2 regions of the Streptomyces durmitorensis genome follow, and region 2 is predicted to be linked to the other one. Evidence: riboswitches for the same ligand, from Rfam matches in the RefSeq annotation. Region 2 holds a riboswitch; the other holds the start of a gene.

Region 1 (4,857 bases), 8.4 Mb from region 2:
ATGCCGTGGCCCGCCATGGCCTCGGTGATGGCCTTGGCGCTCGCCGAGTACGTGGTGACGGCCTCCTTGCTGAATCGTGCGCCCAGCGCGGAGAGGACGGCATCCGTCCCGCCGATCGCGGCGTCGACGGCTGCCGGGTCGGTGGCGTCGGCGACGGCCACGGTGAGGGCGGGTCGCGGGGTGAGTGAGCCGGGGCGGCGGGTCACGGCGACGACCTCGTGGCCGGCGGCGATGGCTTGGTCGGTGAGGTGGCGGCCGGTCGGTCCGTTGGCGCCGACGACTGCGATGCGCATGGTGTCGGGACATCCCTTCGTGGGTTCCTGGAATGCCCTTGACTGTCCCGATCCGTGTGCGCAGGCTCAACGCTGATGAATAACGAAGCCTCTGCTCCAGCCCGCACGCGAGGCCGTCCCCGCGGCAATCCGCCGACCCGTGAGTCGATCGTCTCGGCCGCCCGTGCGCTGTTCTTGGAGCGCGGCTACCGGCGCACCACTCTGCGCGCGGTGGCAGGAGCCGCCGGAGTCGATCCGGCGCTGATCTCCTACCACTTCGGCTCGAAGAAGGGGCTGTTCGCGGATGTGATGCAGTTCCAGTGCGCCAACGCGCTGACGGTGGACCATGTCCTCGGCGGCGACCCGACCACCCTTCCCGAGCGTCTGATCGACGCGGTGACGGGGCTGTGGGAGGACGCCGATTTCCTGACGCTCACCGCCCAGGGCGACGAGGCCGCCGAGGTGATCCGTGAATACCTGGAACGCGAGTTGCTGGCCCGGCTTGTTGAATTTCTCGGCGGCCAGGACGCGACCGCCCGCGCCACCGCCGTGACGACGATCCTCGGCGGCCTGATCTACACCCGCTACCTCAACCCGCTCCCCACTCCCGCCAGCCTCACCCCGTCCGAGGCCCGCCATGTCCTCGCCCCGGCGCTGCGCGCGGCCCTGACCCCCAGGCCACGCACCGCGTCGCCCCGGGCCAACGGACGGCTGGGAGCACGGTCTTCGGCGTAGCGAGGGAGCGTGCCGGAAAACGGCGAAGGGGTGGGCCCGGCCGTCCCAGGCCGGGCCCACCCTCAGGCACGCACGCCACCGCCCGTGGCGCCGCGCCGCTCTGGGTTGGCGCACTCAGATGCGCGTCACCGCGTTGTCGCACTCAGGTGCGCGTCACCGTGTTGTCGCATTCAGGTGCGCGTCACCATCTGTACCAGCGGCCCTTGCGGCCGCCGCTTGCAGCGGGCCTGATCACGAAGCCGAGCAGCCACACCACCAGCAGGATGACCGCGACCCACCACAACGCCTTCAGCGCGAATCCCGCACCGAAGAGGAGCAGGGCCAGAAGAAGTACCACGATAAGGGGAACCATTGTTATCAACCTCCAGACGACCGTGTGCTCCCATCCCCGCCACGCAAACACACAAGATGCCTGTTTCCCGCATTGGTTGAAGGGATCCGATCCCGATCGCGGTCACGATGTTTGGCGGACAGCTGAGCGGCCAGACGTACCGACAGCACATGACGTCGATGCCAAGGGAGCGTGAGCGGACCATGACCGCCAACGAGAAGGCCAAGGCGAAGACCGAACAGGCCGGCGGCGCAGCCGCGCAGGCCATCGGACGCGCGGTGGGCAATGAAAGCCTCACCGCCAAGGGTCACGCCCTGCAGATGAAGGGCGACGCGCGCGAGGCCAAGGAAAAGACCAAGGACATCGGCAAGCATTAACACCTGTGCCACTGCACGCCGTTGGGGCGGCCCCTCCTTGGGGCCGCCCCAACGGCGTTTGGCCAAACGGAAATAGACCACGGAAGCGACGGCCGATCACCACCCGCCCATGAACCGCCGTCGGCCCCCACCTGGGGCGATCAGGATGTCATTGATGGCGATACGCCCGCTTTTGGCACGAAGAGCAGCATCCGCAATATGTCCATCTTTGAGTTAGAAAGCCACTCCTTTATGCCATTGACGGAGTATATGCAGGTGTCCCCAATTCAGTGAAACGGGTCACACCGGCGGCCGCGCCAGCGGGAGCCGGTGAGCACATTTCCGTTCCACGCAAAGAAAGTTGGGGTTTTCGATCAAAGAGGGCAACAGGCTCCGGTCACCGGCGGCCGGAGCCTCGCACATTTCTATTTGAATTCTGGCCTTGTTCTGTCCGGTCTTTCTCGCCTAACGTCACCGTCAATCCGGATGGAACGCCGAATCCTGCCGCTGTCCGGAAACCCTCCACCCACTCACATACGCCCGGCAGGAGCGGGGGACCCAGGTAAGCCGCCGATCCGGATTCCGGAACGGCTCGGGGTGAAGTCGCCTTTGCAGTGCGACCGGACACCTCCCGTCCGAACCCGACAGCTCACCTCGTAGGCGACGGAGAGGAAATTCGTCATGCCTGCAAAGGGAAAGCACCGCCGTCCCAAGTCCAGCTCGCTCACCCGGGGTATCGCCGCCGCAGGGACGGGCGGGGCCGTGCTCGTTCTCCCGGTGCTCGGCGCGACCACCGCCGGCGCGGCGGAGGCGGCCGCGGCCGCCAAGCCCGCCGCGGCCCCGAAGACCTACGTCGTCGTCGCGGGCGACACCCTCTCCAAGATCGCCCGAGAGCACTCCGTGAGCGGCAGCTGGAAGAAGCTGTACGAGGACAACCGCAGCGCCCTCGGCGACGACCCGAAGCTGATTCGCCCCGGTGTCCGGCTCACCCTCGACAAGGAGGACTCGGGCAAGCCCTCCAAGGCATCCGGCGAGCGGGCGGACCGCTCCGAGCGCAAGGACGCGGTCGAGCCCGCAGCCGCCCCGGCGAAGAAGTCCTACGCCAACAACCTCGACGGCTGGATCAAGGAGTCGCTCGACATCATGGCCGAGCGCGGCATCCCCGGCTCCTACGAGGGCATCCACCGCAACGTCATGCGCGAGTCCTCCGGCAACCCGCTGGCCATCAACAACTGGGACTCCAACGCCACCGCCGGAACTCCCTCCAAGGGGCTCCTGCAGGTCATCGCCCCCACGTTCTCCGCGTACCACGTGCCCGGGACGTCGCTGGACAGCTTCGACCCGGTCGCCAACATCACCGCCGCCTGCAACTACGCGGCCGACCGGTACGGCTCGATCGACAACGTGAACGGCCCGTACTAGACCTGATCCCTGTTCGTCTCCAGGACGTCCACCTGCGGCAGAGAACGGTGCCGATGGTGGGCGTCCGCCGTCTGCGCGAGCCCGGGGCGGCCCAGCGCGCGATAGGCCGTGACGAGGAGTTCGTTCGCCAGCGCCTCGCGCTCCGGGTCGCCCGCGGAGGCCCAGTGCAGGTCGCGGCCCAGCAGAAGGGCCTCCGTCGGGTCGCCCGCCGAGCAGCGGCGGCGGGCTTCGTCCAGGGACTCCCCCAGAGCCTCGGCGTCGTCGAACATGCCGTACATGTACGTCGCGAACTTGTACTCGTCGGCCCCGTTGTGGGCAGGGCGGCCCAGCGCGGAATCGCCCGACGCGAGTGCGCCCGCGCCGTCGAGCGTGGTGATCCGGTCGGGGTCCACGGGCGGGACGGCCGTGTCGTACGCCCTGGAGTAGGCGAGGCCCGTCTCGGTGCGCTCACCCGTCTCGACGGCGGTCAGCGCATCGCGCAGCAGGCCCAGGCGCGAGCGCCGGGCCGACACCTCGTCGTCGTCCTGCACGTCGTCGTCGAGGTCGCGCCAGCAGCGTTCGAGGATCGCCCGCACCGCTTCGAGCGGGGTCTTGGCACGCGTGTCGATGCCGCCGCCGTCGTTGTTGTAGTAGGAGGCGACACCACTGCAGGTGCGGCCGTCGTCGAACCACAGGCCGTGGTGCAGACCGTCGGAGCCGCCGTGCAGGAAGGTCACGAACTCCGGCGGATCGCGGTAGTAGCGACCGTGCACCCGGACGTCGATGCCGTCCCTCGGCCGCAGACCCGGGTCCGCGAACAGGTCCAGGATGCCGACCGGGCTCACGTCCAGGTCCTGGAGCGCCCGCTCCCCGTCCGGGCCGAGAGATCCCAGGAACTCCCAGAACTGGAAGATCGATTCCGGCAGTTCGAGCCCCCAGTCCTGCCGGAACCGCTCTTCCACGGCGGCCCGGCCCGTGAGACCCCCGCCCTTCTCCCCGCTCATTGAACTCCCCCGCTCATGACGCTCGTACGGCCGACGACGACGGCCAAGAGTATGGCTCGCTCAGGCGTCGATGATGACCGGGATGATCAGGGGCCTGCGGCGGTGTGTGCGGTACGCCCAGTTCGCCACGGCCCGAGCGATGAGCTGCTCCAGCTGGTGGGCGTCGCCGACCCCTTCCTCGGCGGCGGTTGCCAGAGTCTTCTCGATCACCGGGATGACGGACTCGAAGGTGGTCTCGTCGTGGACGAAGCCGCGGGCCAGGAAATCGGGGGCCTCGGCGAGCGCGCCCGTGTCGGCATCGACGATGGCGACCACGGTGACGACGCCCTCCTCGGCCAGCGTGAGCCGGTCCTTCAGCGAGGCTTCGTTGACACCGCCGACGGTCATCCCGTCCACGTAGACGTAGCCCGCGGGCACCTTGCCGGTGATGGAGGCGCGGCCGTCGACGAGGTCGACGACGACGCCGTCCTCGGCGATGACGACACGGTCGGGGTCGACGCCGGTACGGATGGCGAGGTCGGCGTTGGCCTTCAGGTGCTTCCACTCGCCATGGACGGGCATGACGTTGCGGGGCTTGACGATGTTGTAGCAGTAGACGAGCTCACCCGCGCTGGCGTGCCCCGAGACGTGCACCTTGGCGTTGCCCTTGTGGACGACGTTCGCGCCCCAACGGGTCAGCCCGTTGATCACTCGGTAGATCGCCGTCTCGTTGCCGGGAATCAGGGAGCTTGCGAGGAGAACGGTGTCTCCCTTTCCGA
Region 2 (4,857 bases):
CGCCATCGGGCCCTGCACGGCCATCGTCGACCACGGTGCGGTGTCCGGCCAGCTCGGCACGCGGCCCGGCGAGGGGCGCAGGCCCACCACGTTGCAGAACGACGCGGGGTTGCGCAGCGAACCGCCCATGTCGCTGCCGTCGGCCAGGGGGTGCATGCCGCACGCGAGCGCGGCCGCCGCTCCCCCGCTGCTGCCGCCCGCCGACCGCCGGAGGTCGTACGGGTTGCGAGTGGCCCCGAAGACCGGGTTGAAGGTGTGTGAACCGGCCGCGAACTCGGGCACGTTGGTCTTGCCGATGGTGATCGCCCCGGCGGCGCGGATGCGCTCGACGATCAGCTCGTCGCGGTCCGGGACGTTGTCGGCGAGGAGCGGTGTGCCGTAGGTGGTCCGGATGCCGCGGGTGTCGTGGGTGTCCTTGTGGGCGACGGGCAGGCCGTGCAGCGGGCCGAGCGGCGCGCCGCGCGCGGTTTCCTCGTCGGCGGTGCGCGCCTCGTCGAGCGCGCGCTCGGCCGTCAGGGTCACCACGGCGTTCACGGCGCCGTTGACCTGCTCGATCCGGTTCAGGTGCGCCTGGACGACCTCGCGTGCGGACAGCTCGCGGGTGCGGATCCTGGCGGCGAGTTCGCGGGCGGTGAGCCGGACGAGCTCGGCGGCTTCGGGCACTTGCTGCGCGCCAAGGTCTTCAGGGACTCGGCGGGCTCGGTGGGCTCGGTGGGCTTCAGGACTCATACGACGCTTTCGGCTCGAACGGCTTCGGGGCGGCGGGAGACGGGTCGGGGCGGCTGACGGCTCGCGGCTGAGGTCGCGACGAGGCGGAGTATGCCCACGTCACCGCGTCGGCCATCCGGTCGCGCGCGCCGCGGCCCCCGCTTTCAGCGAGCGGCTGAAACACGTCGCAGCTGTTGACTGCGGCGGATCACGCGAACATGCTCCCCAGACGACGTTACGTACGTCCTGTACATTTTTTACAGGAAGCCTTCAGGAAGCCTCGGGGAGCAGCCGACCCCGGCAGAGGAGAGACGCGCCATGAACCGACCCTTCGCCCGCCATGTCCTGCCCGAGTTCACCGAGCGCACCAGCGCGGGGCAGCGGACCCTCGATCCGTACGCGAAGCTGCTGGAGGAGCGCATCGTCTTCCTGGGCACCCCGATCGACGACACCTCGGCCAACGACGTGATGGCGCAGTTCATGCACCTCGAACACGCGGCACCGGACCGCGACATCGCGCTCTACATCAACTCCCCCGGCGGCTCCTTCAGTGCCATGACGGCGATCTACGACACGATCCAGTTCGTCACCTGCGACGTGGAGACGACCTGCCTCGGCCAGGCGGCGTCGGCGGCAGCCGTCCTCCTTGCCGCGGGCACCCCCGGCAAGCGGTGCGCGCTGCCCGGCGCCCGCGTGCTGATCCACCAGCCCTCGATCACCGAGCCGATCCACGGCCAGGCAACCGACTTGGCGATCCAGGCCGACGAACTCCTGCGCACCCGTGCCGCACTGGAGAGGCTGCTGGTCCACCACACGGGCCAGAGCCCGGAGCGCATCGCGGCCGACATCGAGCGGGACAAGATCCTCAGCGCCCCCGAGGCCGTCGACTACGGCCTGGTGGACCGGATCATCGCGAGCCGTAAGTCGTCCCTCCGCGCCCCGGACGCGCGGTGATCAGCCGATGCTGCCACCCGAACTTCCTCCGCTGCCCGCACTCACCCGCGCCGAGGGCGAGTTGATCGACCGGTATCTCGAAGTGGTCGATCTGGTGGGCCGGATCAACCCCGCCCGCGCCTCGGACACCTACGGCGGACTGCGCGCCGCCCAGGCCCTGGTCGGCAGCGCGACCGCCCTGCGGGAGGCGCTCACGCTGATGCACCAGCGGGGCGAGAGCGCCGTGTGTGCGCCGACGTTGGCCCGAGCGCTGCGTGTGCTCGACGGGGAGCGTCGTGCGGAACGAGTCACCGTGCCGCCTCCGTCGGCGTCCTGAGCACCCGTCACCCCGGCATCCCGAGCCCGAACCGTCCGGGGCCGGTCTCAAACGAACCAAACGGGCTACCTCGTTCGGCGTAGACGATCGTCGTTATTTGAGACGTCTTCGGTTGCGTCAGATGTGTACGCGAGTGCCGGAATTACTCGTTCCGGTGCTGGTCGAACGATCGTCGGAGTGCCCGGCCCGATCTCGAATCCGACCTTGTCCACCCGAACGGTTCAGCCGTGAGGAGCCTCACAAAACACCGTTTCGGCTCGGAATTCGACCCCTTGACGGGTCAAGATCCCTTCCGACGACAAGCCCCCGCCACAGCGGCGGGGCGGTCCGGGCGGACGCCGAGTCCTGCCGCCGCCCGGATGACCGGTCGACATCGGTGCATCGGCAGGAGTGGAGGACCCAGGCATGACGGGTCGGTCCGGAAGGTCCGGACGCCGACCCTTGGGGTGAAGCCGCACAGCGCGGCCGGGCAACTTCGCCAGCCCGAATCCGACAGGTCATCCTTCACAGGCGGTTGACGAAGGGTTGCGCATGACCGCGCTGAATCATGTTCCGTCGCTGCTCACCAGGGCCGGTTCCGTATCGGCCCTCACGCTCGCCGTCGTAGGCGGCACCCTCGTGGCCCCAGGGCTCACGTCGGAAGCCGAGGCCGCGACACACGGGACCAAAGCGCTCAAGATCGCTGCCTCCAAGAAGGGCTCTCCGTACGGATACGGGGCCGCGGGGCCGAACCGGTTCGACTGCTCGGGCCTGACGCTCTACTCGTTCAAGCGCACGGGCAAGAAGCTGCCGCGCACCGCCGCGCAGCAGTACAACAAGACCCGCCACGTCTCGGCGTCGAAGCGCTCCCGCGGCGACCTGGTCTTCTTCCACTCCGGGCGGAGCGTCTACCACGTCGGCATCTACGCCGGGAAGGGCAAGATCTGGCACGCGCCCAAGAGGGGGACCGTCGTGCGCCTCGAGAAGATCTGGACGAAGAGCGTCTCGTACGGCCGGGTGCGCTGACAGCCCGTCACCGACCGTCGACCGCAGACCTGTCGGAGGGCGGCGGCGGCCTCACGGCCGCTGCCGCCGCTCGACCGGCCCTCCGCTCGACCGGCCCTCCGCTCGACCGGCCCTCCGTTCGGCGCGCCCGCCGGGCGTGGAGCACGTCGACGCGGATACTCGGTCGCCATGTCCGAAAACAACGGTTCCCGCTCCTCGGGCGAGTCCTCCGACGCCCGCAACGAGACGACACTCGAACGCGCCGACCGCAATTTCTCCGAGATCCTCCAGGAACTGCGCGTCACACAGGCCGGCGTGCAGATCCTCTTCGCGTTCCTGCTGACGCTCGCCTTCACCGAGCGCTTTCCCTCGCTCGACACGGTGCAGCGCACCACGTACGTGACCACGCTGCTGCTCGCGGTCCTGTCCGCCGCGCTGTTCACGGCGCCGGCCGCCGTGCACAGGTCGCTGTTCGGGCAGCACTCCAAGCCGCGGATCGTGCGGGTCTCGTCCCGTCTCGCCGGCATCGGCATGGCGGTCCTGGTGTTCGCGCTCGCCGGTTCCGTGCTCCTGGTCGTGGACGTGGCCGTGGGCCGCACCGGCGGGATCATCGCGAGCGCGGGCACGCTGGTGGTGTGCGCGGGCCTGTGGGGCCTGCTGCCCGTTCTGCTGCGCGGCGCGGGCAAGGGCCGGGACCCGGAATCGGACACCGGCGCGTCGGACGACGTCAGGCCATCAGGGCCTCGGTGAGGAGCACCAGGCCGAGGACGCTCAGCGCGACGCCCGTGCCGCCCTCGATCGCGCGGGCCGTACGCGGCCTGCGCAGCCGGCGGCCAAGACGGTCCACCAGGAGCGCGACGACCGGGAACCACACCAGGGCAAGCGCCACGATGATCGACGCGAGCAGCAGTGTCCTCGGCATCGCGGGGCTGCCCGCGGGCACGAACTGGGGAAGGACGCTGAGGAAGGTGATGGGCGCCTTGGGGTTGAGGGCGTTGGTGAAAAAGCCCTGCCGCAGGCTGCCCCCGGCCGCCGGCTGTTCCGCGCCGTCCGGCACCCCGAAACTCGCCAGGGGCCGCGCCGCCGACCGCAGCGCGCGATACCCGAGGTACAGCACATAGGCACCGCCGAGGACCTGGAGCGCCCGGAACAGCGTGGGAACCGCCGTGAGGACCGCGGCGACCCCGGCCACCGCGAGCGCCGTGTGCACCAGGAGCCCGCCCGCGACACCGATCGCGCAGGTGACCCCGGCGCGGCGGGAGGCGAGGGAGTTGCGCACCACGACGGCGAAGTCGGCGCCCGGCATGGCGACCATGCCCGCGGCGACGCCGGTGAAGGCGACCAGTTGAGCGTCCATGGCCGCCAGCCTGCCGTTCTTCTGCCTTCAGCGGGTATGTGGAATATCCTGGGTCTGCCTTAAGCAGGCGTTTAGCCCCACGCCGCCGGACAGCCCCACCGCCCGTCGGCTCCTGCACCGGGAGACACCATGTACGACCCGACGCGGCTCGCCGCACTGGTGGCGGTCTCCGAGGCCGGGTCGATCACTCGCGCGGCCGAGCGCCTCGGATACACCGTGCCCGCCCTCTCCCAGCAGCTGGCCAAGCTCGAACGGGAGGCGGGCACCGCGCTCCTGGTCCGGCACCACCGCGGGGCGCGGCTGACCGGCGCGGGCGAGCTGCTGCTCGCGCGGGCGCGCCGGGTCCTTGACGAGATGGAGCAGGCCCGGCACGAACTGGCCCAGCTGGCGGGCCTGTCCGGCGGCAGGCTGCGCGTGGGGACCTTCACCACCGCCGGGATCCATCTGGTGCCGCCCGCGCTGACCGCGTTCCGCCGCGCCCATCCGGACGTCGATCTGACGGTACGGGGCTATGAACCGCCGCTCGGTGTCGCGGCCG

Evidence for each region. A riboswitch is a leader RNA that binds a small molecule or an ion and turns the genes downstream of it on or off. The one in region 2 is predicted to bind cyclic di-AMP.
Region 1: another riboswitch for cyclic di-AMP. It lies ahead of M4V62_RS41600 (transglycosylase SLT domain-containing protein); the one in region 2 lies ahead of M4V62_RS04925 (C40 family peptidase).

What each region holds. Positions count from the first base shown of each region.
Region 1 is NZ_CP097289.1:9,397,119-9,401,975, reverse strand. Features, by position in the region: gene M4V62_RS41620 (NAD(P)-dependent oxidoreductase) at 1-293, opposite strand, end outside; gene M4V62_RS41615 (TetR/AcrR family transcriptional regulator) at 369-1,007, shown strand; gene M4V62_RS41610 (DUF5670 family protein) at 1,189-1,359, opposite strand; gene M4V62_RS41605 (CsbD family protein) at 1,542-1,715, shown strand; cyclic di-AMP (ydaO/yuaA leader) riboswitch at 2,208-2,372, shown strand; gene M4V62_RS41600 (transglycosylase SLT domain-containing protein) at 2,376-3,116, shown strand; gene M4V62_RS41595 (ADP-ribosylation family protein) at 3,113-4,099, opposite strand; gene M4V62_RS41590 (ribonuclease J) at 4,160-4,857, opposite strand, start outside.
Region 2 is NZ_CP097289.1:1,034,223-1,039,079, forward strand. Features, by position in the region: gene M4V62_RS04910 (amidase) at 1-663, opposite strand, end outside; gene M4V62_RS04915 (ATP-dependent Clp protease proteolytic subunit) at 1,027-1,662, shown strand; gene M4V62_RS04920 (hypothetical protein) at 1,670-1,978, shown strand; cyclic di-AMP (ydaO/yuaA leader) riboswitch at 2,343-2,506, shown strand; gene M4V62_RS04925 (C40 family peptidase) at 2,510-2,983, shown strand; gene M4V62_RS04930 (DUF6328 family protein) at 3,152-3,712, shown strand; gene M4V62_RS04935 (LysE family translocator) at 3,690-4,319, opposite strand; gene M4V62_RS04940 (LysR family transcriptional regulator) at 4,449-4,857, shown strand, end outside.